3 regions of the Paenibacillus crassostreae genome follow, and region 3 is predicted to be linked to each of the others. Evidence: predicted binding sites of a transcription regulator. Region 3 holds the regulator's gene; each other region holds the start of a gene.
The links. The regulator Rex, encoded in region 3, represses fermentation and respiration genes when NADH is low (regulators of the CRP and FNR family bind a similar motif). The targets are predictions, from matches to a motif close to TTGTGAAATATTTCACAA.
Positions count from the first base shown of each region.

Region 1: a site for Rex is predicted at 7,692-7,709, ahead of LPB68_RS13785 (formate/nitrite transporter family protein). Genes of this name have one in related genera too.
Region 2: a site for Rex is predicted at 8,499-8,516, ahead of LPB68_RS13815 (TorD/DmsD family molecular chaperone). Genes of this name have one in related genera too.

Region 1 covers NZ_CP017770.1:3,005,389-3,015,610, forward strand. The annotation lists gene uraD (2-oxo-4-hydroxy-4-carboxy-5-ureidoimidazoline decarboxylase) at 1-111, shown strand, start outside; gene pucL (factor-independent urate hydroxylase) at 153-1,112, shown strand; gene uraH (hydroxyisourate hydrolase) at 1,109-1,477, shown strand; gene allB (allantoinase AllB) at 1,509-2,900, shown strand; gene LPB68_RS13765 (M20 family metallo-hydrolase) at 2,897-4,213, shown strand; gene LPB68_RS13770 (pyridoxal-phosphate-dependent aminotransferase family protein) at 4,291-5,553, shown strand; gene LPB68_RS13775 (uracil-DNA glycosylase) at 5,585-5,770, shown strand; gene LPB68_RS13780 (FAD-dependent oxidoreductase) at 6,112-7,473, shown strand; gene LPB68_RS13785 (formate/nitrite transporter family protein) at 7,817-8,677, shown strand; gene LPB68_RS13790 (MFS transporter) at 8,864-10,087, shown strand; gene LPB68_RS13795 (GNAT family N-acetyltransferase) at 10,123-10,222, shown strand, end outside.
Region 2 covers NZ_CP017770.1:3,018,449-3,028,670, reverse strand. The annotation lists gene fni (type 2 isopentenyl-diphosphate Delta-isomerase) at 1-597, opposite strand, end outside; gene cls (cardiolipin synthase) at 716-2,224, opposite strand; gene LPB68_RS13830 (TetR/AcrR family transcriptional regulator) at 2,435-3,343, shown strand; gene LPB68_RS13825 (efflux RND transporter permease subunit) at 3,401-6,469, shown strand; gene LPB68_RS13820 (1-phosphofructokinase family hexose kinase) at 6,697-7,629, shown strand; gene LPB68_RS13815 (TorD/DmsD family molecular chaperone) at 7,697-8,380, opposite strand; gene LPB68_RS13810 (MFS transporter) at 8,835-10,073, shown strand; gene LPB68_RS13805 (glutamine--tRNA ligase/YqeY domain fusion protein) at 10,155-10,222, opposite strand, start outside.
Region 3 covers NZ_CP017770.1:677,355-687,576, reverse strand. The annotation lists gene LPB68_RS03260 (biotin--[acetyl-CoA-carboxylase] ligase) at 1-600, shown strand, start outside; gene panB (3-methyl-2-oxobutanoate hydroxymethyltransferase) at 857-1,723, shown strand; gene panC (pantoate--beta-alanine ligase) at 1,726-2,622, shown strand; gene panD (aspartate 1-decarboxylase) at 2,615-2,998, shown strand; gene LPB68_RS03240 (tetratricopeptide repeat protein) at 3,121-3,750, shown strand; gene dinG (ATP-dependent DNA helicase DinG) at 3,935-6,793, shown strand; gene LPB68_RS03230 (redox-sensing transcriptional repressor Rex) at 6,845-7,495, shown strand; gene LPB68_RS03225 (amidohydrolase) at 7,485-8,795, shown strand; gene LPB68_RS03220 (cell wall elongation regulator TseB-like domain-containing protein) at 8,837-9,352, shown strand; gene LPB68_RS03215 (hypothetical protein) at 9,572-10,102, shown strand; gene LPB68_RS03210 (AAA family ATPase) at 10,095-10,222, shown strand, end outside.

The DNA.
Region 1 (10,222 bases), 2.3 Mb from region 3:
CGTTTGAATCACTCGGAGCAAGAGGAATGGATGCAAGCTTTGATAGAAATTGGGAAGATTACGAAGTTTCGCCTACAAGATTTAATAGTACAAGATAGCACAAAATCATAAGTATATAGATGTATACATTTATTTTAGGGAGAGTGTTAGCCATGCTAGAGCCTATTAACGGACGTACGATGTTTTATGGAAAACACGATGTTCTAACTTATCGTACTTATGCAAAACCACTGTTAGTCTCACCAATTTCGGAGTCTTCCTTCACAGGCTGCGATAACATTATATTCGCTCATAATATTTCATTCGCTGTGACGGGGGAAGCCTTTTTAACATCTTTCTCGCAAGGTGATAACTCGATGGTGGTAGCTACGGATTCCATGAAAAATTTCATTCTACGGAATTCAGCTGATTATACGGGAAGCACAACGGAAGGGTTACTTCAATTATTGAGTAGTCGATTCATGGATAGATATAATCATGTGACATCGATATCCATCACAGCGCACAGGATCCCTTTTGAACAAGTCATGGTTCCATGTAGTGAGGGTCTGAAACAAAGTCAGCTCGTCCTAAGGCACTCTAATAATGAGTCGTATTCCGCTTCACTTACAATGCAACGTGGAGAAGATGAACCAGAGGTAATATCACATGAATGCAACTTGAAGGATCTGCAATTGATAAAAGTTAGTGGAAGCTCGTTCTACGGTTTTGTGCAAGATGAATATACAACATTGCCAGAGAGTTATGATCGACCGCTATATATTTTCTTGAATATTGATTGGACTTACAGCGATGTCCAACATGCGCTTGATGGGGATGCTGGACAATATGTAGCCGTGGAACAGGTAAGGGATATTGCTCATAGTGCTTTTCATGAGCTTAGCAGTCCATCGATTCAATCACTTATATATCAGATTGGGATAAGAGTACTGACGCGTTTTCCGCAATTAGCTACGGTCTCTTTCGAGTCAAACAACCGTACGTGGGAGACGATTGTTGAGCCAACAGAAGGAAAAGGGGGAGTGTTTACAGAACCTCGTCCACCTTACGGATTCCAAGGCTTCTCTGTGAGTCGTGCAGATCTAGCGGAAGCTACAGGGACGTTAGTATGAATGGACGGTTAACGACTCATGTGCTTGATCTGTCAAGAGGGATTCCTGCAGCAGGTGTGGTAGTTCAATTGCGGAAATTAAGTGATGGTGATTACCTATTGTTGTGTCAAGCAGTGACGAACGATGATGGGAGATTGCATGCTCCGCTTCTAGATGGTGTTGGGATGGAAGTAGGGAGGTATGAGTTGCTGTTTGAGGTAGGGGATTATTTTAGGTTAACACAATTGGAAAGTACAAACGGTGGAACGGAGTTATTATTCCTCGAACAGATCCCTATTCGTTTCAATATAGACAACGTTAATGGACATTATCATATTCCGCTCCTAGTAGCCCCGGGAGGTTACAGCACGTATAGAGGTAGTTAGTGGAGATTGGATGACCGGAGGTGAGTACTTCATGAAGAACTCGTATGAACTTGTGATTAAGAATGGTGATGTGGTGTTGCCTGATGAAGTACTCAAGTTGGATATCGGAGTCATTGGAGGGAAAATCGTCGCACTGGGTGAGAATCTTCCAATAGAGCAAGATACGGAAGTCATCCATGCGGCAGGGCATTATGTATTACCGGGTATGATTGATATGCATGTTCACTTTAATGAGCCGGCGATGGGTCATTGGGAAGGATTCCGGAGCGGTTCAGCGTCGCTTGCAGCAGGTGGTTGTACGACGTATGCAGATATGCCACTAAACGGCAATCCGCCTACTGTGAATAAGGAAGCACTCAAGCTTAAAGTTGAAGCTGCTAATGGGAATTCAGCTGTTGACTATGTGCTATGGGGTGGTCTAGTCCCTGACAATCTGGATGACCTTGAGGATTTGTTTGCGGAAGGCGTTATCGGGTTTAAAGCTTTTCTATCCAATCCGGGTGGAGAGGGCGAGGGACGTTTCCGCGAAGTAGATAGCGATACGCTTTATCAAGGAATGCAACGAATTGCATCGTTTGGTGGAATCCTTGCGTTACACGCAGAAAGTGAAGATATTACATCAACGTTATCTACAGATGCTCAGAGAAATGGACGATGTAGCGCGCGTGATTTCGCGGCCACTCGTCCGGCTCATGCGGAGATAGAAGCTGTTGCAAGAGCACTATTATATAGTGAGCTTACAGGTTGTACATTACATTTTGTCCATATCAGTACGGCTGCTGCTGTCGAATTGATTCATGTTGCTAAGCTTCGCGGATTAGACGTTACCGTGGAGACTTGTCCTCATTATTTAATCTTAAATGAAGACCATATGGAAGACCTAGGGCCAGTAGCCAAATGTGCCCCTCCCTTGCGAAGTGAAGAGGAGAAAGAAAAGTTGTGGGCTATGTTGGAACTAGGCAAGATCGATCTTATCGCCTCGGATCACTCTCCTTGTCCAACGGAGTTAAAGATGAATTCTGGTCTGTCATTTGTTGATGCATGGGGTGGTATTTCAGGTGCACAGAGTAGTCTTGAACTGATGTTTCATGAGGGAGTGAACAAGCGTGGGATCCCAGTTACCTTGATTTCAAAATTACTTGCCGAGCTACCAGCGAAACGTTTCGGAATGGCGCATTGCAAAGGATCGATAGCCCTAGGATTGGATGCTGATCTGGTCCTGCTTAACCCGAGTTGTCCTTACATGCTAACTGTAGAAAACTTGCTGTATCGTCATAAACATAGTCCATATATCGGAATGACCTTATCCTGTAAAGTAACTTCTACCCTAAGTAGGGGGAAACTCGTGTACATTGCGGATGATGGTGTGATTGTAGCGGATGGTGGACAACAATTGCAGGTTAGGAAAGGGACGACTGTATGATGGGCACACCTGTGATTCAAGCGCCGGCTCTGGAGATGCTGAAGTTGCTTGATGCTTTAGCGGAATTTAGTGCTCCAGGTACTGGTGTGACTAGGTTACTCTATACGTCTGAATGGCGTCGAGCACAGCTTTTTATACAGGAGAGAATGATTGGGTTCGGACTAGACGTTACAGTTGATCAAGTAGGTAATGTGTATGGAAGGCTCCAGGGAGCTAATCCAGAGGATAAAGTGATTCTTACAGGTTCCCATATCGACACGGTCGTAAATGGTGGTAAATATGATGGAGCATATGGCATAGCGGCCGCAGTTACGGCAATTCATTATTTGCAACAGACCTTTGGACATCCACTTAGAACGCTGGAGGTAGTGTCCTTTTGTGAGGAAGAGGGTAGTCGATTTCCATTAACATTCTGGGGTTCAGGTCATGTTACTGGGATGTATGGAGGTGGGGAAATGGCAACCTGCGTTGATGCTGAGGGCGTATCACTGTTGACTGCCATGACGGATTCAGGATTTGGAGTTGGCTCTATTGAGGATGATCGTGATGAGCACGATAGAGGGACAGTGGGCAATAGGGTAGGAAGTAGGGCAATGGGCTTAGAGGCTGGGGCACGCAGAAGTGATATAGGTGCTTTTGTGGAATTGCATATTGAGCAAGGCATCATTCTCGAGAAGACGGAAACAGAAATTGGCATTGTGCAAGCTATTGTTGGACAAAGACGATATCGGATTAAGGTCAGTGGTGTAGCCAATCATGCGGGTACGACGCCGATGATGATGAGGCTGGATGCACTTGCTGGTTTGGCAGAAATGCTAATCCTCTTGGAGAGCTTAGCTCTAGAGGTGGGTGAGAATCTAGTGGCTACATGCGGTCGGTTGGAAGTGTTTCCGAATACGCCAAATGTCATCCCAGGTGAAGTCGTATTTACGCTTGATATTCGTCATAGCGAAGAAGAGGAACTAGGAGGATTCTGTGACCGTACCCTTTCAGGTTTTCGTGAGACAGCAATCAAGCGTGGACTGGAGATTGTTGTCTCACTAAGCCTCAGCACTCCTCCAGCACCCATGGACATGAAGCTATGTGCAATGTTGGAGAGTACATGTCAGAAGCGGGGAAAATCTTACCGCATGATGGTGAGCGGTGCAGGGCATGATGCCCAGTTATTTGCACCACAATGTGCTACTACGATGATTTTTGTACCGAGTCAAGCAGGCATCAGCCATTCTCCTGAAGAATATTCAACTCCTGAGGCGTTGGCTGCTGGATTAGATGTACTCACAACGATGTTGTATGAGTTGGCATATGTATAGACTGATATCCAAGTTATCCATGTCATGTTGCATTAACAATATTGGTTTAGCGAATGAACCTACAAGGAGAGATGTTCATGAGGCGGTATGTAGATTTGTCACCGTCACAAAGGTGTATTATGACACCGGGACCGGTAGAAGTTGATCCACGTGTACTGCGGGCGATGTCCTTTCCAATTCTGGGGCAATTCGATCCAGAGTTCACATGTATTATGAATGAAACGATGGAAATGTTAAGGGAATTATTCTCTACAGATAATCGATGGGCTTATCCTATAGACGGAACCTCTCGTTCAGGTATTGAAGCGGCGATGGTCAGTCTTATTGCCCCAGGTGATCGTGTCCTAATCCCCATCTACGGTCGCTTCGGGCATCTCTTACATGAGATTGCCGAACGATGTGGGGCAGAGGTATTCGTGATAGAGAAAACATGGGGAAGCGTATTTGAACCGAATGAGGTTATCGCAGCGATAGAGAGATTCACACCTGATGTGGTAGCCATCGTCCATGGGGAGACATCTACAGGTCGTATACAGCCGTTGGCGGAAATTGGGCAGGCCTGTCGTGAGATGGACGTCTTACTTATTGTCGATGCTGTGGCAACGATTGGGGGAGTTCCTGTTGAGACGGATGAATGGATGCTTGACGCTGTTATTGGTGGTACACAGAAATGTCTGTCCATACCATCAGGAATGGCTCCAATCACATATAATGATCGCGCAGAGGCTAAGCTGTTGAGTCGTAAGCAGGTAGAACGTGGATTAAGAACAGGACAAGAATACGCAGAGTCTACGAAGCTATCTTTTATCCGTAGTAATTATTTCGATCTTAGCATGCTTCAAGACTACTGGAGTTCCACACGATTGAATCATCATACCGAGATGACCTCTATGCTATATGCTCTGCGGGAAGGTTTACGATTGACACTTGAAGAGGGATTTGAAGCACGTTTTGCCAGACATATATTGCATGAAAAGGCACTTTTAGCTGGATTGACCGCGATGGGCCTTAAGCTATATGGGGATCCTGACTGTAAGTTGACCGTTGTCACCTGTGTCTTGATTCCGGAAGGTGTAGATGGGGAATCAGTTCGCTCCATGTTACTCAATCGATTCGGGATAGAAATCGCCAGTTCCTTTGGTCCTTTGAAAGGCTTGATCTGGCGTATCGGTACGATGGGATTCAGCTGCCGTGAGAATAATATTCTGAGGCTACTCGGTGCATTTGAAGCTGTACTAATACGGCACGGATTATCGCTACCATGTGGATATGGTGTTCAAGCGGCACTAGATGTATATGAGGCAAATGAGTATAAAAGAAACCAATTTCCCATGGTATAATTGACGTATCTTACACTAATGGAGAATTCAGATGAATGAGAATCAGCGTATCAATTGTATGAAATGTCAGCATTTCTATGTCACATGGGATCGACAATTCCCTAAGGGATGTAGAGCTTATGAGTTTAAAACAGCAATAATGCCCAGTCATGCAGTTTTTGCTTCATCAGGTAAGGCGTGCATGAGTTTTGAACAGAAGGGTAATCCTAGATCATAACGTGACTGATAATTGATGGATACAGTGCGTCTTAATGAAGTACGGTATCTATCCTCGACCAAAGAAGTGGTTGTTAAGAGTGTGGAAATGTCATATTAGGATATGATAATAATCACTGGGGAATTATGCTAGAACTCAAATAACCAGATCTTAATCTGTCTAGAGTAGATGGTTAAGGGCAAGTGTTTAGATGTGACGATTGTGAAAATTTTATCAATACCTATTGCAATGTGAAAAATATCACACTATAATAAGGTTTATCAAGTGAAATTAATCACAGCTGAATTAGCTACAGAAAATATATCAAATTTGGATATCTAAAATTTGGAGGAGGAAATATCATGAAAGTAGTAGTCATAGGTTGTACACATGCAGGAACAGCAGCTATCGTAAATACCGCTCAATTATACCCAGAGGCAGAAATAACCGTTTACGAGCGTAATGATAATATATCCTTCTTGTCGTGTGGGATCGCATTATATGTAGGTGGTGTCGTGAAAGATCCACATGGTCTATTCTATTCTTCCCCAGATCAACTGGCTGCTTTAGGGGTGAATACAAACATGCGGCATGAAGTAACGTCAATTGATACCGATCATAAGAAATTAACCGTGCGTAACTTAGTAAATGGTGAGGAGTTTGAAGATACTTACGATAAATTGATTATGACAACAGGATCATGGCCTATTATTCCGAAGCTTGAAGGAATTGAATTGGATAATATCTTACTTTGCAAAAACTATAACCACTCGAATACGATTATCGAAAAGGCAAGTCATGCTAAACGTATTACGGTTGTCGGCGCAGGTTACATTGGAGTCGAGCTCGTAGAAGCTTTTCAAATGAATGGTAAAGAAGTAACCCTCATAGATGGTGTAGACCGCATATTGAACAAATACCTAGACCCTGAGTTTACTGATGCTATTCAAGAATCTTTTCAGAATAAAGGGATCAAGCTTGCATTGAATCAGACCGTGACTGCCTTCGAAGGAAGTAACGGAGTCGTGAATAAGGTGATTACTACGCATGGAGAATATGAAACAGACTTGGTGATCCTGTGTATTGGATTCCGTCCTAATACAGAGTTGTTGAAGGGCCAAGTAGATATGCTTCCTAACGGTGCGATTATCGTAGACAACTATATGCAGACGAGCAGGAAGGATGTTTTTGCAGCGGGAGATAGTTGTGCGATTCACTATAATCCGACAGGTAAGAAATCTTACATTCCATTAGCGACCAATGCCGTACGGATGGGAACATTAGTTGCGCGCAATTTGGTGGATCAGACGACTCGTTATATGGGAACGCAAGGTACATCAGGTATTAAAATATACGAGGATAATATTGCAGCAACTGGGTTGACGGAATTAGCAGCTATCGATGCAGGATTGCAGGTAGAGACAGTAACAGTGACTGATCGTTATCGCCCTGAATTTATGCCAACATCGGAAGATGTAACTTTGAAGGTTGTATTTGAAAAAGGAACACGTCGCATCTTAGGTGCTCAGTTGATGTCGAAGGTGGAATTGACACAATCGATCAATACGATCTCAGTATGTATTCAGAATCAAATGACGGTTGATGAACTTGGTTTTATCGATTTCTTCTTCCAACCACACTATAATAAGCCTTGGAATTTCTTGAATACGGCTGGGCTACAAGCATTATCTACTACTGCTAAGAAAGAGCCTTCCCACGTGTAAAAGAATATTATATTGTAGCTAACTACAATATAACTTTAATACCAAAATCAGGTCGAGGATAATACCTTGACCTGATTTTTTTAGTGCATTATTCGGTCATGAATATCATCTAATGTATATTTTTAACTATCAATCTCAATAGTAAATAATCAATTCCCTCGATATATTATCCATAACATAGACATTGACCTTATGTTGATTATGAAAATCGAACTATTCTGTGAAAGTTTTCACTTTCGGTCATGTATTGTGATAATTATTACGTTTAGAACGGAAACAAGTACGTTACAATCAGTATAAATAGATTAGATTTTAAACATTATTGGATTAAGGGGATAGGATCATGGCCTATTATAAACCTCAGCAAATTGCTGAAGTGACAGTGGAGAACGGGACGAAGAAGGCCCACAATCGGCTTGATACGGTACTTGTTCTAGGATTCTTAGGGGGCGCATTTATAGCGCTAGGATTTTTACTAGATATTCGTGTTGTAGCAGGAGCACCAGCGGAATGGAGTGGGATCGTAAATCTCCTTGGAGCTTCAGTGTTTCCATTGGGCCTCATTCTCGTGCTTCTAGCGGGTGGTGAATTGCTGACTGGGAATATGATGGCAGTTCCGTTGGCTCGGATTACGAAGAGGATTTCGACGTGGGAAGCATTAAAGAACCTTATATTAATTACATTGAGTAACTTTGCGGGAGCCGTATTCGTTGCCTATTTTTTTGGACATATCGTTGGACTGACGGAATCAGGCGTGTATTTAGATAAAGTAGTGGATATGGCAGGACATAAGTTAGATGCTACATTCCTTCAAGCATTTGTCTCAGGGATTGGATGTAACTGGTTAGTAGCATTAGCGGTATGGCTATCCTATGGTGCAGATAATATGAGTGGCAAAATATTAGGGATCTGGTTCCCAACCATGGCTTTTGTAGCGATTGGATTTCAGCACGTTGTGGCGAATATGTTCCTGATTCCTGCAGCTATTTTCGCCGGTTACTATTCATGGGGAGAATACTTGATCAATTTCGTGCCAGTCTGGCTAGGTAATTTGACAGGAGGTGCAATCTTCGTAGCGCTTGCCTACTGGGTGGCTTATCTACGCGAACCACAGACGAGTTCTGCCACAGCCACAGCAAAAGTTAAGGTGCACACTTCACAGGCAAGAACACTACATGAGCACTTATATAAATCGGAAGGATAAACTCTCTGATAAAGGACGGCATAGCCGTTTCTGCTTGATAAAAAGTAACTGTCGGGTCGACCTAATCCTTTCTTTAAGGAAGAGTCGACCCTTTTTATTTCCTTGATTAATCAGGTTAACTTTGCAGAATTGGGCTTGGAGATTTAAGATAGAAGGAACAACTAGATATTTGGGAGATAATAACGGATGAAGATTTTAGAGAATTACCCGAAAGAAGTTAAGGTATTTCTCTTAGCTAGTTTGATCAATTCTACAGGTAGCTCGCTGATGTGGCCCCTAACAACGATGTTTGTATTCGATGAATTGGGGCGTAATATGGCAGATGCTGGGCTTGTTATTCTCATTCAAGCTGTAGGTGGAATTATAGGACAATTGTTAGGAGGATCACTTTACCATCGGGTAGGTGTTAAGAAGTTAATTGTTGGTTCATTAGCGTTAAATGCGATAGGGTTGTTTGCTCTACCGGTGATAAGTCAGTATTGGTATTTCTATATGGCATTAATGGGGTTTATCGGTTTCTGTAATGCTTTGTCTTTGCCGGCTATTCAGGCATTTATTGGGTTTCGATTTGCGGATCGGCGTGGAGAATTGTTTAATATTATTTATGTGGCTAACAATATTGGCGTAGCTTTAGGAACAGCGCTGAGTGGGTTTCTAGCAGACATATCATATAAACTCACATTTATTGCGAATGGTCTGACTTCGGTTATTTTTGCATTTTTCTTTCTCAATTATTTGAATCGTTTGAATAAAGAGCAGGGAGAAGTACATTTAGACAAAAAAACAACATCAGCAACAGAAGAAAGTGTATGGGGTTTGCTTAGTAATACACGTATATACTTATATTTGGGTTTAGGATCTATGTTCATATTACTAGGCAATTCGATATGGAATTCAGGGGTATCCCCATTTATTATTTCAGAAGGAATTCCAAAGAAAGCGTATGGATTCCTATGGACGTTGAATGGTGTCCTCATCTTCGTAGCTCAACCTATGATCAGTCTATTAAAAAGATGGTTGGCTAGAACATCATCTTCTCAAATGACGATGAGTGCTGTGTTCTATCTGTTAGCATATATAGTGATATTATTAACGCATAATTATACTGGAATGGTATTGGCAATGATCCTAGCGACAATAGGTGAAATGCTTATATCACCTGCTATCCCGTCATTCATTTCTGATCATGCAGGACGGTCTGCACCATTCTACATTGGCCTCTCTGGTGGGGTCGGTGCGGTAGGGAAGGTTATTGGGCCCTACGCAATGGGTGTTTTATATGATGGGGGTGGGCTTGTACCTGTCGCATGGTTAGCCTCAGGCACAGCAGTAATCGGCGTAATCTTCTTCGTTATACATGCCATTCAGAATAGAGCAGACAAATATGGAGAAGAGTCAACGGTAATCTAATATTAGAACAGGATTAGTGAAAAGAGGTGAAAGGAATGGAGATTAACCAACGAACATTGACGATCCGCCTCTCTGAAATGAAAGATGCACAACAGCTTATGGACTTAGATGCTATCGTCTGGGATGATTATAGTT
Region 2 (10,222 bases), 2.3 Mb from region 3:
GATCCCCCAGCCTACTTCCTTAACTCCAACGGGCACACTGAGTTCGCGACAGACTTGCTTAATGGCTGATAACAATCCCCCGAAATTCGTGTTACCCTCAGGCTGGAATACTTCCTGAAGCCCATTCAAATGCAGTACCAGCATGTCCGCACCAGCAATCTCCACAGCACGCAAGCAATCCTTTGAGCCAAACCCATAATTCAACTGCACCGCACCTAGATTGGCGATGATCGGAATATTCGGCGCCTTGTCTCGAACGTGGAAAGTGTACGCTAGATCCTCCTGCTCGACAGCAGCCCGAACGGAGCCGACACCTAATGCCCATCCCCGACGTTCTGCAACTTCTGCCAGACGAGCATTGATTGCCCCTGTTGACTTACTTCCACCCGTCATTGAACTTATTAATAGAGGTGTACGTAATGAAGCTCCTAAGAATGATGTTTGAATATTCACCTCATCATAATTAATCTCTGGAAGTGCAGAATGACGGAAACGATATTGTTCGAATCCAGCTGTTATGCCACTGGCACCAACTTCCTCTGCAAGACATAATCGCACATGTTCTATTTTACGCTCACCCGTCGGTGTTTTTGGCATTAGAGAGTTATTCCCATTCTCGTGTCTATCTACCTTTTCTAGCGATATAGCTTCTCCATCTATTGGTTTTACGTTATTTTCCTTTTCCAATTCATAGCCCTCCTTTATCCTCGTTCTGTTATAACAATGGTGACATCAATCTTGCAGAGGATTCCAATATTCGTTCCCAGAGCTTTTTGCTTTTCAATTGTTCTAAGGACAATTGATTAGTCGATAATAGATCACGTTCGAAATCGGTCACCATTTTCTGAACACTACATGTCTTTAGTAGAAGTGCATTCACTTCAAAATTTAAGTTCAGGCTACGCATGTCCATATTAGCTGTACCAATCGTCGCTAATTCCCCGTCTACAATCAGTAATTTTGAATGAATAAACCCTTTCTCATACTCATAAATCTTCACTCCCGTCTCTAATAGAACCGGAAAGTAAGAATGTGATGCATAGAATGGGAGTTTTTTATCCGGCTTAGCGGGAAACAGAATTCGCACATCAATTCCCGATAAAGCCGCAACCTTTAATGCCGTCAAAATATCATCATCTGGAATGAAATACGGTGTTGCCAACCACACACTCTTCTCTGCTGAAGTGATCATCGCGAAGAAGAGATTCCGAAGTACACGTCTCTCGTTATCTGGACCACTAGCAATCATCTGAACAATACCGTCCCCCTCACTTGAAAGCACAGGTGACAAGTATTCTTGCTGCAGAAATTGCTCTCCCGTCATATAAAGCCAATCCCGTAGGAATATGATCTGAAGTGTTCGCACAGCTTCACCTTTTACTAGCATATGAGTATCTCGCCAAAATCCGTAGGTTTTGCTTCTACTCAGATACTCGTCCCCCACGTTTAGTCCACCGATAAAACCTACATTCCCATCAATTACAACAATTTTGCGGTGATTACGGAAATTTACCCGACTAGAGAAAAAGTTGGTCTTCACACTGCCAAAGGCAACTACTTTCACTCCTGCATCTACCATTTCTTTCAAAAATGGTTTAGGAATCTGTATACTTCCCACCGCATCATACATAAATCTAATCTCCACACCTAATTTTGCCTTTTTGATCAGTATTTCCTGAATTCTAGTCCCGATATCATCTGCTCGAAAAATATAATACTCCATATGTATATGATGTTTTGCAGCCTCTAGTTCATTAATAATTTTGGAGAAGGTCTGCTCACCATTGGTTAGTACAGTCGTTTCAGTTGAGTGAGAAATCGGAGATCGCCCAAGCTTCTGAGATAATTTCAATAATTGCTGCTGACGTGTCGTAAACCCAGAGTAATCCTGATGGAACCGAAGCTCTTCATTCTCTAATCTCTCGTATGTCTCCATATCAATAATCGCCTTTTTGTCATACTTACGACGGTTGAAAAAATTCTGACCGAATAAGAAGTAGACGATGAGTCCCACGATAGGTACTAATGCAAGCAATAGAATCCAAGACATCGTTGTAGAAGGATTTCGATTCTCCATAGAAATCATGAAACATAGTGAAATAATCGTTAGGGTTGAGAACACACTGACGATTGTCCCTGCCGTTTTTCCTACAAAACCAAATCCAAAATAATAAAATGCAAACACCAACACAAAAATTAATATAACCTGCAATCCTCGTCTCATTTATACACGCACCTTTAGTCTTTACATTAGATAGTTAAATATTACCTTATTCATGCTTATCCCTTAACTATTGTACACGATCCATTGATAATCAACCATCTTTACCTCATCCAACAGTGGCAATCGTTGTATTGTATCTCGTTTTATAATATAATCTGACCAGCTGGTCAATATGAGAACCATAGAGTTCTAGAAAGGAGTGCAAGTCGATTGTCTGAAAAACAAACGGACAAAAAAACAACTATTCTGAAAACAGCCCTACAGTTATTCTCTACCAAGGGGATTGCTTCTACCTCCATGCAAGAAATTGCTGAAGTATGCGAAATGTCAAAGGGAAGTCTATATCTCCATTTCAAATCGAAAGAAGAGCTGGAAGAAAGTATTTACTCATATTGTTTTCAGCTCATTCGTGAAAGTGTCATTCGATTTGAACAGGAATCTCATCTTACTCCTAAAGAACAACTAGAAGCACAATTAGAGGCTCTTCTTCATCATTTGCTTGAATTACGGGAATTTCTGAAATATCAATTCATGGATGGCGCATATCTGACTAAAAAGAATGGTACTGGAAATTGCCTTCAAGATGATCATTTCAAAATGTTAAACTGGTTCAGGTTGAAATTGGAGTCCATCTATGGAACTGAAATTGAACCTTATGCTATGGATTTAGTCTTTTTCTTTGGAGGTTTACTTGGTTCAAACTTACGAATGTTATTCATTCCCGGTCTTCCACTTCACACCAAGAAGATGTCATCTCATCTCATTTCTCTGTTAGATGATATTGCTGCAAGTATGATAGCAAGAACGCCCGAACCCTTAATCCCTACAGAATTATGGTATCCATGGATCGATGAATTTCAAGAGCAATCTAGCATTCAACGGCATCCTTTTCTAATAACGAAAGAAATGAAGGATTGTCTGAAGTCAATCACAATTGACCAACAGGTATATAAAGACGCTTTCGAATCCATACATATTCTCGAAAAGGAAATTGTGGATAGTCATCCCCGGAGAGTCATGATTCAAGGTATGATTGGAAATTTAGAACAAATACCAGAACTGCAAGCACTAAATAGCGAACTCAGGGAAATTATTTCATTGTATTCGATGAATGTGTGAAATCATCAACTAGCTGATTCGACTTAGATATATTTGGAGAGGGGCAGGACCTTATTTATGAAGAGTATTATTAATTTTTCTTTGAATAACAAGTTTGCCATTTGGATTCTAACAATTATCGTTACTGCTGCGGGATTATTCGCAGGGCTATCCATGAAGCAAGAAACCATTCCTAACATTAGTATTCCCTACTTGAATGTAATTGCGATATACCCTGGTGCAGCCCCAGAAGGTGTTCTACAAGATGTGACGCTTCCGCTTGAACAACGCTTACGTAACATAGATGACGTCAAGATGATTACCTCGACATCCATGGAGAATGCTTCTTCAGTGGCAATAGAGTTCGATTACGGTACAGACTTAGATCAAGCAACAGCCGCAGTCCGTGAAGCTCTGAATGAAGTCACTTTACCCGAGGATGCACAGAAACCTACCATATCCAAATTTAGCATGAATTCATTCCCCGTTATTTCCCTGAGTGCTTCGAACAACCAAGCAAAAGACTTAGAGGAATTAACAAGTATTATCGAAAAACAAGTTAAACCTGAATTAGAGAAACTTGAAGGTGTAGCTTCTGTAAGTATATCTGGTCAGTATGTTAAAGAAGTTCAATTGAAATTTGATGAGGCCAAAATGGCTCAATTAGGACTAACTCAGGATACGGTGCAAGGGATCGTTCAAGGATCATCTCTCCGTGTTCCCCTAGGTCTCTATAACTTAGAGGATTCCGAGAAAGCCGTTGTCGTAGATGGGAATATCATTGAACTTGACGATTTGAAGAACCTTGCGATTCCAGTTATTCTGAATGCGGGTGCTGACTCTGGTATTCCAACCGTTAAGCTTAGTGAGATTGCTAATATTCAAGTCATTGGTCAAGCAGAGTCTATCTCTCGTACCAATGGTGCTGAATCGATCGGGATATCCATTGTTAAAGACAATGATGCTAATACTGTTGATGTCGTGAATGCAGTTAAAGACAGCATCATTGATTTGGAGAAAGATTATAATGGTCTTGATCTGATCACACTACTGGATCAAGGTGAACCGATCGAAGATTCGGTGAACACGATGCTTAGCAAAGCTGTATTTGGAGCATTGTTTGCTGTCGTCATCATTCTGATCTTCTTACGTAACATTCGCTCGACAATTATATCCATTATCTCCATCCCCTTGTCACTACTAGCTGCTCTTCTTATCCTTTGGCGATTAGATATTACGCTAAATATGATGACATTAGGCGCTATGACTGTAGCCATTGGGCGGGTCATCGATGACTCCATTGTCGTCATTGAGAATATTTATAGACGATTAGCTGACAGTGGAGAGAAACTTCGCGGTCGTGAATTAATCCGTGAGGCGACAGCAGAAATGTTCCTTCCGATCATGTCATCCACAATTGTCACCATCGCAGTGTTCCTTCCACTTGCCTTTGTAAGTGGGATGGTCGGAGAATTGTTCTTACCTTTTGCATTAACGATGGTTTTTGCACTGCTAGCTTCCCTAATTATTGCGATAACAATCGTCCCTATGCTTGCACATACCCTCTTCAAGAAAGGGATTTCATCAAAGAGAATTACTCATAAAGAAGAACTAGGAAAACTTGCAAAAGGCTATCAAAAAATTCTAAATTGGACTTTATCCCATAAAATTATCACGTTTGGTTCAGCTGTTCTTCTACTTGTTGGTAGCCTATTGTTATATCCTTTAATTGGTACCAGCTTCATGCCAGAACAAAAAGACAAATTCATCATGGTGACTTATTCTCCTGAGCCAGGTACTCAAATAGCGGCTGTCGAGAAGGTCGCCTTGGAAGCCGAGAAACTCATCCTTAGCCAACCTTCGGTTGAGAAGATGCAGTATTCTATTGGAGGCGCTAATCCTATGGGTGGGGCTAGCTCATCTAATTCGGGTCTCTTCTATATTGAATACAATACCGATACAGAGAATTTCGAGGACGTTCAGAAAACACTCATCGAGGATCTTCAGCAGGAAGTCCCTGTAGGAGAATGGACCTCCCTAGATATGACGGGTGGAATGTTATCTAGTGGATTAAGCGTCAGTGTATTCGGAGATCGCTTAGAAGATATTCAGCCCGTATCGGATCAAATTCTAGCATTCGTTGAAGAGGATACGACCTATTTTGAAAAAGCAAAATCCAGTCTATCCACTTCCTATGATCAGTACACCATTGTGGCTAATCAGGAAAAACTGAGCTCCCTAGGTCTTACTGCGGGTCAGATCGCCATGAAGATAAGCCCTATTCGCGAACGTCCTGTTCTAACAGAGATCGAAGTCGATGACAAAACCTATAAGGTTTACATCGAAGCCGATAGCTCGGAATATCAAACGATCAACGAAATTGCGAATGAAAAAATCATGTCCCCACTTGGATTTGAAGTGGCCATCAAAGATGTAGCCAAAGTGGAAAAAGGACATTCTCCGAACTCCATTACACGCACGGATGGTAAAATGGTTGTCTCCGTAACAGCTAATATTAAGACAGCAGATGTTGGTAAAGCTTCAACTAGTTTACAGGACAAAATAGATGCTATCGAACTCCCTGACGGTGTCGAAGTGAAGTTCGGTGGTTCAACGGAACAGATCAATGATACATTCAAGCAACTAGGAATTGCCATGTTAGCAGCGATTGCAGTTGTGTACTTTGTTCTCGTTGTTACCTTTGGTGGAGGACTTGCACCATTCGCAATTCTATTCTCCTTACCATTTACAGTCATCGGTGCACTTGTCGGGTTACTACTCGCTAATGAAACGTTGAATGTGTCCTCATTAATGGGTGCATTAATGCTCATTGGGATCGTTGTCACAAATGCCATTGTACTGATTGACCGCGTTATTCATAAAGAACGTGAAGGTTTATCTACTCGTGAAGCACTTCTTGAAGCAGGAGCGACTCGTCTTCGCCCAATACTAATGACTGCATTGGCTACTATTGGTGCATTAGTACCACTAGTTACTGGATTGGAAGATAGTGCAGGAATCATTTCACGTGGACTCGGTATTACCGTTATCGGTGGTCTAATCAGTTCGACGCTGTTAACGTTAGTTATCGTTCCTATCGTATATGAATTCTTGATGAAGTTCCGCAAACCTAAAGTTCAAGATTAAGATTAAGATTAAGATTAAGATTAAGATTAAGATTAAGATAAAGATAACCTAAGTTTAATGCTTTCTTATATTTTGAAAAGGACGTATTCCTCTCACTTTATTAGTGAAGGAGATACGTCCTTTTCTTGATTTTAACCTTTTAGCTCTAGCCCTAACATCCATATGCGAAGTTTACCTACATATGCGATAATCTATCTACAGCAAACTCATGGAAGGGGTTCTACATTATGATCACAACCGTCACTCTGAATGCAGCCTTAGATATTACATACACTATTCCCCATTTCCAAGTCAATCACCAGCATCGGACAGCAGAATATCTCGCTGTTCCAGGTGGTAAAGGTGTAAATGTAGCTCGTGTATTGCATACATTAGGAGATCAAGTGACTGCTACAGGTTATGTCGCAGGGTATCAGGGAGATGCACTACTCGCTGGTCTGAAGGCAGAAGATATTCAGTCTGATTTCATTATCCTACCAAACGGTGAATCGAGACGGGCGATTACCATTCTCGATCAACAACAAGGAACCAGTACCGAACTCATTGAAGAGGGACCCCTAATTATTGAACCAGATCTACATATGCTACGGCGCAAAGTTGAAGCCTTCGCTAAACAATCTACATGGATGTTGTTCTGCGGTAGCCTTCCAATGGGATGCCCATCCTCTATCTATGCTGAACTAACGGAAATATCGCATCATTATGGGGCTAAGGTAGGGCTCGACGCACATGGAGAATCACTTCGTGAAGCACTTCATGCGAAACCTGACCTTGTGAAGCCTAACGAGCATGAATGGGCTGAATTGATGGGAATCCAGAATGACGGTGACAATGCTACCATTCAGGCTATAGCCTCCCTAATCGGTGACGATGCTCGACTCATAGTTGTATCACAAGGTGAACGTGGAGCATTGGCTGGGTACGCTGGAGAATTCTATCGGATTCACATTCCTAAGGTGAACGCAATAAATCCTGTTGGAAGTGGAGACTCTATGGTTGCGGGAATGGTGAGCGCTCTATGCAAAGGTGCTGACATTATCACCACCCTCAAATTAGGAGCTGCCTGCGGGACGGCTAATACGTTACACAAGAAGGCCGGCAAGGTCAGCATGCAGGATGTCGACCGGATCCAAAGGGACATTGTAGTCCAAAAAATATAAATAAAAAAACTGACTCCATCTGACGCTCGAGGAACCAGCCTAAAAATCGTTATTGAATTCATGTTGACTAGGAAAGATTCTCCCTCCATGTGTGCAACATGCGTCTGTCATATGTAATAAAGTCTCTCAAAATACTACCTATTTCTGTATAAATCGGACTGTGTGTCTCATTCATTAAATCTTCACCAAAAATGGGTACCCAATTCATTACATGGTCCTCTAAGAATTTGATTTGATCATCAATTAATGATAACTGAGCTATTCTTATTCTTCGATGATCTGATGTTCGTTCAGCAAGAATAGCCATATATTCAAGCTCAATTAGAATATAATCATCATGCTCATGGCTCAATTTATTGAATGCAATACCTGACCGAACGTACACCTCACGTATATCTGCAGTACAATCGACTTGCTTTTCTCTTACCTTACTTATATAGGAACTCTCACATAACGAAGGAAATAACGGTTGAGTTCCCTCAAATAAGCGCCGATATTCCTTCTTCTCCACTTCACTTATTTCAATAAGTTGACTTGGATGAATGTTAGAAAAATAATGTATTAATCGTTGCCCACCTTCTGTCAGTAGGACATCTTCCCTTGTAACCATATGCTGCCGCCATTGAGAAATAAGCGATAGACTTGGGGAATTTCCCAAAAAATCAATAAGCAACTGATACATCCAGCCTCTTCTTTTCTTCCATAAAGTGCATTCTTCAGAATCCTTACTAAGTTCCATCGTCATGTTCATCGTGTGTTACCCCCCTATATTATCATCGAGTAGTGACGTTACGATCTAATAAGAATACCCAACTATAAAAGATAGCGCTTTCTTATATATTGAGAATACCTTAAATATTAAATAAATTATGTAACAAACTTCACATACCAATCTGACATCCAAAAAAAAATGATTTCCGTCAATGACGAAAATCATAAAGAGAAATCCTTCGGCATACGATTACTAGGGGGAATCGTTACCTATTACATATATTATAACTCATATTGTAAGCGCTTACCATATCTTTTTTTTAAAAAATTTGTCTATTTCGTAATTTTTTTGTCATATGGAAATTTGCTGGTTTGAAACCACTTACAACAAGTGATAAAGTTAAATAGTTAGCCTACACATAGAATAAATTTGTATAGAATGAGAGATAATCATGCGAAGTACAAGAGCGTGACCATTCGTCTGATCGAAAGGAATGTCATTATTGCGAGAATATATAGATCATAAATCTTCCTTAACGTCACTTAAGTTATTTAATTTCTTTATTTATGGTTCGATGGTTATATTTACAAGCTTTTTTCAGTTATACCTTCTCGATGTGGGTATGACGAAGTTGGAAATAGGAAGTCTGATGGCGCTTGGCCCTTTTGTCTCCCTATTTGCTAATCCCTTCTGGAGAAGTTGGGGTGACCGTGTGTATAACATGAAACGCATTATTATTCTCATGTTGATCGGTACCGTGTTACTGTTACAATTTGTCTTTCAAGCGAATACATATCCTATGGTTTATTTTATGATGATCTTATTCTTTTTCTTCCAAACGCCCATATTTTCTCATAGCAACAGTCTAATCCTAGGATATATTCAGGACACATCTCATCAATTCGGTTCCTTCCGTATGTGGGGATCTATTGGTTGGGCAATCACCGCTATTGTTGCAGGTTTAATTCTGGATTTGACAGGTATATCAGGAGTACCCATCTTATTTACGCTGTTGCTTATCCTAGCTATTGGGGCTGTTTTATTTCTTCCACCCCTCCATCGTACTTCTCATACGCCGACGTTACACCTTAGAGGATTTTCCAATATATTAACTCATAGGTATTTTCTCACCTTTATTCTATTAGGTGTACTTGTGTCTATTCCTAATGCAATGAATAATACATTTATGTCGCTATATATCTCAGAGATCGGTGGATCTAAGTGGATGATTGGGTTGGCAGTGTTCCTCTCTTCATTTTTTGAAATGGGATTTTTCATGCTCTTTGACCGTTTCGTAAAACGTAGAATAACATGGCTCTTCGGATGTCTTGCCTTAGTCAGTCTACTCTTCAGTCTCCGTTGGCTCCTTATGGCTGAAGCTACACTCCCATTAGAAGTCGCTGCCATTCAAGTGTTACACTGCGTTACCTTCGGTGGATTCTTCTACGTTGGAACCCAACTAACGATGTTATTGATTCCTCGTCCTTATCGTGCAACGGGTCAAGCTGTATATACACTATCATGGAGTGGGATTGCTGGTGTCCTCGGAGCCTTTATCGGTGGATGGCTATTCCAAAGCTTCGGTGCAGAATCTATGTATACAACAGGTATGATATTCTCACTCATTGGTGCCGCTGGCTTTACTCAGATGTGGTGGATTATTCGCAAGCATGGTTATGAGTTACCTAATACGCATCCTGAGCAAGAACTAGATGAAGAACCTACTCTATAATGATGAAATATATTGAATAAAACCAGCCCACATTATCTCAATGCGGGCTGGTTTATTTGTATTTCAATATTCATTATTGGTTTATTTCGTGATCGGGAATGAACTCTTGAGTGAGACGATCCGATTAAATACCGGATGTCCTGCTGTAG
Region 3 (10,222 bases):
AAATGGTTCTCTCCTTATGGGAAGGGGATCTGGATGAGCTTGATCCTTAGACCACAGCAACCTTTGAAGTTCGCATCACAACTAACCCTTCTTACAGGTGTTGCCGTCTGTCGAGCCATTAGACAAGTGACAGGATTAGAGGTTGGAATTAAGTGGCCCAACGATATTCTGATTCAGAAACGGAAAATTTGTGGTATTTTATTGGAGTCGGCTATAGAAGATAATGTCATGCGTTATTGTATTGCAGGGATAGGCATTAGTGTCAATGTGGATGATAACGATTATCCTGATGAGTTAAAGACAATTGCTACATCTTTAAAGATAGAGAGTGGAAGCACAGTCAATCGAACATTATTGATCGCTGCGGTCATGGAAGAGTTCGAAACATTGTATCAAATCTACCAACAGAAAGGTTTTCGTCCGATCATAAATTTATGGGAAGCATTGTCGTTGAATCTTAACGAAGAGGTTATTGTTCACTCGCATCAAGGCATACAAGAAGGTATAGCAGTTGGTTTAGACTCAAGTGGTGCATTGCTTGTAGATATGGGGATGGGTGAAATCAAGCCTGTGATCTCTGGAGATGTCAAACTTAAATAGTGTAAAATACGATATGGTTTGGTATACTGTGTCTGAGGCGGTATCGATATGAATCGAACTGCACTTATGTTACATGGTTTATTTGTATTAAACATTACTTACTGTATATCGTGAGTACGTTGGATTCTGCTCTGAGCCGAAAGGACCGAGACAGAAGGGACGATCGAAAGTGACTCTTTTTTGACTATCGGACCTTTTTAGTGGAAAAGCTAAAAGGTTTTTTTGTTTTGTTAATGAAGAAGGGAGCACGGATTATATGTCAAGAAAATCAATGCTAAATATTGTGAAAATTAAAAAAATGAAAAAGGATGGAATTCCTATAAGTATGGTTACAGCTTACGATTATCCATCAGCTAAGTTGTCAGAGGAAGCGAATGTGGACATCATACTTGTCGGTGATTCATTAGGAAATGTCGTACTTGGCTATAACTCAACCATTCCAGTAACCTTGGAGGACATGGTGTATCATTCTCGTGCGGTGGCTAGAGGTGCGGAAAATACTTTTATCGTAACAGATATGCCATTTATGACTTATCATGGAAGTATAGATGAAACTTTACGTGGTGTACGGAAGATTATGCAAGAGGGTCATGCCCATGCTGTCAAAATGGAGGGTGGAAAAGAAATATGCCCTACCGTTGAGGCAATTGTGAAATCGGGTGTTCCTGTACTGGGACATATTGGTCTGACCCCACAATCGGTGAATCAAATTGGTGGATATCGCATTCAAGGAAAAGACGCTAAGGATGCTCAACGGCTAATGGATGAAGCTAAAGCGTTAGAAGCGGCAGGAGCTTTTGGGATTGTATTAGAACTGGTCACTGAGCAGGTGGCTGAAGCCATTTCCAAGGAATTATCCATTCCGACCATCGGTATTGGTGCAGGGCGATATTGTGATGGACAAGTGTTGGTATTCCATGATATTTTACAATATGCATCACCTTATATGGAGAAACGTTTTGTCAAAACTTATGCGGACATTGGTTCAGTAATTCGTGAAGGGTTAGGGAATTATGTTAAAGAAGTGAAGGAGCGCTCTTTCCCATCTGCGGAACATGTCTTCACAGCGGATGAACAAGTATTAGATTCCCTTTATGGTAGTGATACATCAAAGGAGGAGTAAGCATGAAAGTTATTAGATCCATTTCTGAATTAAAACATGAGTTACAACAATATAGAGTAAGCAGTCAGCATAATGCAAAGATTGGATTAGTACCAACTATGGGATTCCTCCATAATGGACATGCGAGTCTGATGACTCGTGCACGTGAATTCGCTGATGTAGTCGTTGTTAGTATCTTTGTCAATCCAATCCAATTTGGACCTGGTGAAGATTATGAGACATACCCACGTAATGAAGAACGTGATTTAGCGTTAGCTGAAAAACAAGGTGTCGATATTGTTTTTATACCCACAGTTGCTGAAATGTATCCTCAACCGACAAAAACCAAAATTAGAGTGTCTGAACGAACCGATCGTCTATGTGGAGCATCTCGTCCGGGACATTTTGATGGTGTGACGACTGTTGTAAGTAAATTGATCAACATTGTGCAACCTCAATTCGCCTTTTTTGGACAGAAAGATGCTCAACAAGTTGCTGTACTTCAACAGATGGTTATGGATTTGAATATCAATGTGGAGATTGTTCCATGTCCGATTGTAAGAGAAGAGGATGGACTAGCACTCAGCTCCAGAAATGTTTATTTAAACACAGAAGAACGTAAACAGGCCCTTGTGCTCTCTCGTTCCCTTCGCGATGCGGAGGTGGCATTTAATGATAGCAAGTCTGTAACAGCATCTGAATTGCGTGAGAAGATATTATCTATGATTCAGAGTTCGCCACTCGCAAAGATCGATTATATAGAAGTGCTGACATTTCCTGAATTGATTCCAGTGGCCGATAATGCCATTGTGACAGAGGTTGAATCTCAAATAATAATTGCGCTTGCTGTGAAGTTTGGAACAACTCGACTTATTGATAATATGTTATTTATGCCAAAGGGGGCTTTTTCAATTGTTTAGACATATGATGAAATCTAAAATTCACCGAGCAACAGTTACTGAAGCGAATTTAAATTATGTTGGAAGTATTACTATAGATGAGGATTTAATGGAAGCGGCAAATATTCTCGAAAATGAAAAAGTTCAGATCGTAAATAATAATAATGGTGCACGCTTGGAAACGTACGCTATTCCTGGTCCAAGGGATAGTGGAGTTATATGCCTTAATGGAGCAGCTGCACGGTTAGTTCAACCTGGGGATACGGTTATTATTATTTCGTATGCTGTTATGTCTGAGGAAAGCTTACAATCACATAAGCCAACAGTTGTATTCGTTGATGAGAACAATAAACCTGTTCAATTAATGGATAAAGAAGTGCATGCGACGATTCTGTAAACCATGGGTTATGTGAATTGATGCAATGTATGGAAACAACGAATGAAAAGGTCCACTTAAACAAAAAATGATATTAGTAAGTTTGCACTAATATTATGATTGTTGAAGGTGGGATGCAGGTCATGTTTCAACATGTATTCGCTGAAATGAACGACATGTTAGAGGAAATTGTCAAGCATTACCCAACAGCACAAGAGACTCAAAAGCAACTTTTGCTTCAAAGGTGGAATATGCTTAAAGCGATGAGTGATGGAATTATTGAGGAATGGCTCTGTTTTGAAGAGAAAATGAGCACATTCCGAGAATATATGGTACTCTCACCTGTGTTTTCTTTAGCTGCAACACCTGAAATGGAGATGGAGTCCTTCATACGCGGTCAAGGGTATTTCAAATTACTGATGTTTCGTCAATCGATCCAGCAATTTTCTAATATTGTTAACGAAATGCCTGACAGCGTGCTCGCCAGACTATATATTGCTATGGCCCATCTTCATTTAGAGGAGACAAGCGAAGCTCTTGTACAATTTCACAGGATTCTTCCTATGGCAGAGCATAATCGTTTAAAAGCAATGATCTATAACGCTTTAGGATGTATTCACGTCAAATTATCGGATACATCTAAAGCTCAGGAGTACTTTGCGTTGGCTTTACAGAATGATCCGACCATGCCTGATCCACTAGTTAATTTACAGGTGTGTTCCCACAATCATGGTCAACTTCAATATGGAAGTCAGCTTATTTCATTATTTTAAAGTAAGGACATCCTATAGAAGACGATGCCTGTTAAGCGAAAGCAACAGAGCATCGCCTTTTTTTTCAACATATTAGAGAACTATTCCATCTTCTGCATACAATTTCATAATTCAAATTAATGAATAAATTTAAATCTTCTGTTATGCTGTAAAATGAGACTGGATTGAAAGGGAATAATTGAACATGAAATTTGCTGTACTGGACTTTGAAACTACGGGCAACCAGTCCACGGATGAGATCATTCAAGTGGGGCTTGCCATTATTGAGGAAGATCTATCAATATCACAAGTATATGGATCATTTGTTAATCCCGGGATATCTATTCCTCCTTTTATAAGTCAATTAACAGGCATCACAGCTGGTGATGTTGAGAATGCTCCTTCATTAGAAGAAATGTTGATGGAGTTAGTTCCACTGTTAGATGATGTTGTTTTGGTAGGTCATAATATTGCCTTCGATTTTAATTTTTTGCAGAACGCACTCGATCGATGTGGTTATTTACCATTCGCTGGTCGGTTGTTAGACACCATAGATTTGCTAAAAATAAGTTTTCCCTCATTATCGACATATCAATTAGGTCTAGTTACTTCACAATTCGGTATTCAGCATGATCGACCGCATCAAGCCGATAGTGATGCATTAGCAACTGCGCATGTGTTACTGAAATGCTTAGACGAATTAATTAGTCTTCCGCTTATTAGCTTACAAAGAATTAATGAAATATTTGGTGATGATGATAGTGATTTAGCTTGGTTCTTCGATGTTTTGTGTCGTGAGAAAGAGAAAGAGCCCGCACAGGACTTGGAGAAACATACATTTTATCGTCGCTTGGCATTAGCAGTTGAAGATTGGACGGATATTTCAGCGCCACGAGATGATGCAGACGATAATCCATTAAAGAATATGGAATTCAATGAGTACCTTGAGAAAATTCAAGACCAACTTCGCACATTGATGCCTCAGTATGAAGCACGAGAATCACAAAACATGATGTTCAATGAAGTAATGAAAGCACTACAGGATGAAAAGCATCTACTTATAGAAGCTGGAACAGGTACTGGTAAATCACTAGGATATTTGATTCCTGCTATCTATCAAAGTGTGAAGCGTGAGCAGAAAGTTATGATCAGCACGCATACGATTAACCTTCAAGAGCAGTTACGTGAACGTGATATTCCACTGTTAACTCAAGTAATACCCTTTCCATTTAAAGCTGCCGTTTTTAAGGGTAGACAACATTATTTGTGTTTGAGAAAATTTGAACATAAAATAAATACTAGAGACTTCAGTAATCCTAAAGAGGATATGCTTATAGCTGCACAAATGATCGTATGGTTAACGCAGACTTTGACAGGTGATGATGAAGAATTAAATCTTGTCGGTCGTGGTGCGGATTTCTGGGAAACAGTGTCCAGTGATTCGGATTCTTGTCTGGGTCGGGCCTGTCCTTGGTTCCGTAAATGTTATTATCATCGAGCTAAACATGAAGCGAGTATTGCGGATGTTGTCATTACTAACCACTCTAAATTGTTCACGGATGTGAAAGCGGGTCATCAATTATTGCCTGCTTATGAGTATTTAGTCGTTGATGAAGCTCATCACTTAGAAGATGTTGCAGGTAAACATTTAGGGCTACATATGAGGTATTTCAATGTGATCCACACCCTTGTACGACTGTACAAAGATAACCGAAATGGACAATTCCCTGTTCTACGAGATCAACTTCGCCAATCGTTTAATGAGAAATCTCAGGATTGGGCTGTACTGATTGATCGTATGAGTGGTGATTTAGTTGAAGTGAAGGAGCATTGGGACCGATTAAGTGACATGCTGTTTACACTGCTACCTGAGCGAAGTGATGCTGCACCTGGAGAAACGGGACAATTTGTCCTTCGCTTACAACCTTCAAAGAAGCCAAAAGATTGGGAAGAACTAGCAGCAATAGAGAATCAAATTTATGTTTCGTTAGGTGAAGTTATCCGTAATGCTGATAAAATGATAAATGAAATCAGAGAGAATCTTGATGACCAACAATTAGAAAGCCTCCTTACAGATGTAAGTGGTCTTGTGAAAGATTTAGCAACTCAACGAGAAGACCTGCATTTCTTTATCTCACTAAACGATGTAACGAATGTATATTGGATGGAGGCTAATGGCCACTATCGTAGTAAGTCATTACAAATGTATGCCGTTCCTATTGATGTTAGTAAGCAATTGAAGGAAGTATTCTTTGATAAAAAGAAGAGTATTATTCTAACTTCTGCAACACTTTCTATCGATAAGTCTTTCCAGTATATGATCGAGAATTTGGGACTTCAAGAGGCGGCAGACAAGGATCAAGTGAATACAGTCATGCTTCCATCACCATTCCGTTATCGAGATCAAGCCTTATTAGTTATTCCACGTGATTTCCCAAGTGTGAAAGGGAGCATAGGTGATGCACTCTTTGTTGAAACATTAGTGAAGTCGTTGGCTGACACCGCGATAGCTACGCATGGACGTATGTTAGTATTATTTACTTCATATCGGATGCTACGACAGGTCCATGAACCGTTAACTAAAGCCTTATCATCCACAGATATTGCAGTGATTGGTCAAGGAGTGGACAATGGAAGTAGAACTAAGTTGATTCGTCGATTCCAAGACAGTAGTGCTTCAGTATTACTTGGCACAAGTAGCTTTTGGGAAGGGGTAGATATTCCAGGTGAAGCGTTAACTTGTCTGGCTATCGTACGACTGCCCTTTCAACCTCCGAACCATCCACTTGTGGAAGCGAAGAGTGAATTATTACAACAACAAAAGAAAAATCCTTTTATGAAGCTTTCCGTTCCGCAAGCAGTCATTCGTTTCAAACAAGGTTTTGGCCGTTTAGTACGTACAGCGAATGATCGAGGAATCGTCATAGTCTATGATACACGTGTGATTGAATCATATTATGGAAAGTATTTCTTATATTCTTTACCTGGTCCCAAAATGGAACATATGCCAACGAATCAAATGGTTCCACGTATTTCTGAATGGTTACAAGACGATTCCCGCTAATAAACCTAAAGTTATTTCATATGTGAACACTAATTATGAGGAGGAGCAAATATGAAATCTGAAAAAATTTCAGAAGCTGTCGTTCGTAGATTACCTATTTATTGGCGTTATCTTTCCGAACTTCAGAGACGAGAAGTGTCAACAGTCTCTTCACAAGAACTTGGTCAAAAGCTTGATTTGAACCCGGCTCAAATTCGTAAGGATCTTGCTTATTTCGGCGATTTCGGTCGGAAGGGGATTGGGTATGATGTGGCTTATCTCATAGAGAAAATCCGTCATATCCTCAATTTAGATCAACAGATTAATGTTGTTCTAGTGGGTGCAGGTAACTTGGGACACGCTCTTTCTAACTATAATGCTTATTTGAAAGAAAATTTAAAAATTGTTGCTGTATTTGATGCATACGAACCTAAGGTAGGCACACAAATCAACACTTTGAAAGTTCAACCTATGGATGAACTTTATGATACGATTAAGAATCACAATATTAGAATCGGAATTATTACAGTACCTGAGTATGAAGCGCAGCAGGTTGCAAATCAACTTATCGAAGCGGGTATTGCAGCTATTCTTAATTTTGCACCTATTATATTAAAGACTCCACCGCATGTTCGTATTCACGCTGCTGATTTTACAACGGAAATGCTTAGTTTGGCGTATTATTTGGAAGAAGGAAAGGAAGATTCCACTGATGGTGAATAGTACAACGAAGAAATGGATGATTAAGAATGGTACTTTTACTATTCTAAACAATAAGCAGTCGATTGTTAAAGGGTATATGCTTATTGAGAATGATCTAATCACATATATTGGTGAAGAGAAGCCATCCATTGATGAAGAAATTCCAGTTATTGATGGGAATAATCTATTATTCTTGCCAGGTCTCGTAAATACACATGGACATGCTGCTATGTCATTACTTAGAGGATATGGTGATGATCTGGCTCTTCAAATTTGGTTGCAAGAGAAAATGTGGCCAATGGAAGAGAAATTCACTTCTAAAGATGTCTACTGGGGATCGTCTCTTTCTGTATTAGAAATGCTTAAGGGTGGAACTACGACGTTTCTAGATATGTATGATCATATGGACCAAGTAGCGAATGTAGTTCAAGAGTCAGGTATTCGTGCTGTACTTACTAGAGGTGTCATCGGTTTATGCTCTGAAGAGGTTCAAAGACAGAAACTTCAGGAAGCAATCAACTTTGCTAAGGATTGGAATGGACAAGCAGAGGGTCGAATCACAACGATGATGTCACCACATGCACCATATACATGCCCACCAGATTTCTTCACACAATTTGTTCAGGCTGCACATGATCTTGATATTCCAATGCATACACATATGTCGGAGACACGAAGTGAAGTCGCGCAGAATGTCGCTGATTATGGTCTCAGACCTGTTCAACACTTAGAGAAGTTAGGTATGTTTACACGTCCTTCTATTGTGGCTCATGGAGTACATTTAACCGATGAAGAAATTGAGATTCTAGCAAAGTATAACGTAGGTGTCTCACATAATCCAGGTAGTAATTTGAAATTAGCAAGCGGTATTGCGCGTATTACAGATTTGTTAAAAGCAGGAGTTACTGTATCGTTAGGAACAGATGGACCTGCTAGTAATAATAACTTAGATATGTTTGAAGAGATGCGTCTAGCTGCTCTTATTCATAAAGGGATTTCTGGAGATCCTACTGCTATTCCTGCGGCTGAAGCTTTACGAATGGGGACTATTTACGGTGCGAAATCATTATTTCTCGATTCAGTTGGATCTTTGGCTCCAGGGATGAAAGCGGATTTTATTGCAATAAATACAGATCAGGCACATTTCATACCTCGAACAGATTTCATTTCGCATGCGATCTATTCTGCGTGTAGTAAAGATGTAGAACATGTGTGGGTAAATGGTAAACAAGTTGTGAAGAATGGAGCTTGTCTAACTTTAGACGAAGAACGTATTCGTCATGAAGCACAATCTGCTTTTGAAGGATTACTCAACCGTTAGGATATGAGTTATTCCTGATCCCTGAAGAAAGGAAGTTCGGGTTGAAAAAGAATAAAAAGAAGCTGATTTGGTTAATTATTGTTATCATAGCCGTTCTATTATTCGGGCTCTACCGATATTATATATACATTATGCAAGACCAATGGAGACAAGAAGAAATAGCAATTGTCGCAGCTAAGCAGCATAGTGAATTAATCAAAGTGACTCGTACTTCTAAATCGGTCTGGAATGATGTGGTATGGGTTATCGAAGGGCAAAATGAGGAAGATCAGCATATGATCGTCTGGGTCCCATTCACGAGTGATCAGGAAGTGAATGTTACTTCTGGAGCCATTAAAAGTGAATTACTTGAAGATGGATTATCGAGAAGTCAAATGATGAGTATCATTCAACGGGAACTCCCGGATACGAAAGATATCCAATTGGAATTGGGATTATTTAATGGGCGTGCTGTGTGGCAAGTATTTTACAAAGATCAAGATCATTATAACTATCGCTTCTATCGCTTTAGTGATGGTCAACAAATAGGTGAACAATTCACATTGCCAAATCGATAAAAAATAACCAGCTGAGCCATTCTAAAAAGAATGATTCAGCTGGTTATTTTGAAATATAAGGAAGTACTTGTTGTGTTAAAAAAACCATATTTTTTCAGAAAAAAAGTGTATACGATGTGATATACTTATTTATGTTATTTTGATATACGAAATGATATACGATTATATATACTATTATTTGTATTTACAATACGCATTTATACGAGAGGAGATTGTTGGATGAAAATACGTATCATTCCGGTTGTGTTAACTGTGATTATTTCAGGTGGACTTCTATTTGGCGGATGGTTTACGTTTCGCCAGGTAGCTCAACAAACCCCACTTGAAAATATTGTTAACCATTATGAAGGTATCAATCAATCAACACTAGAAATAAGTCCCAATGAGGTTGTAGTAAAGATTGATGTGGAGCCGGGTACGAAATTGTCAGGGCTAGTTCAACAAATTAATTCAGAAGGTAAATCAATCATTGATGGAAGAACATTAAAACTTGATGTGGTTGATCATTCGAATGATGCTTTAGATGACTTCTGGGATGAAGCACTATTTCCTGTAGCCGAAGCAATGGAGAATAGACGCTATACTCAGATCGTTGAGAAATTACAAGAGATGGAACAAGATTCAACGGTGCAGGTGACCACAGAAATGGATGACAAAAACGTGTATGTTGGCCTAACCGATGGTGAGGGAAGTAAGTTTATCATTCTGCCACGTGAACCTGAAGTGTTGGAGGTGTGGAATAATGCCTAAGTGGATCAAAGAAGTGCTTATCGGATTTATTCCAGTATTGCTAATCTTTCTTGGCTATATTGGTGTGAATATTGTTCCCATTCTATTAGCAGGAGTGCTAGTGGCAGGATTATTGTTTTT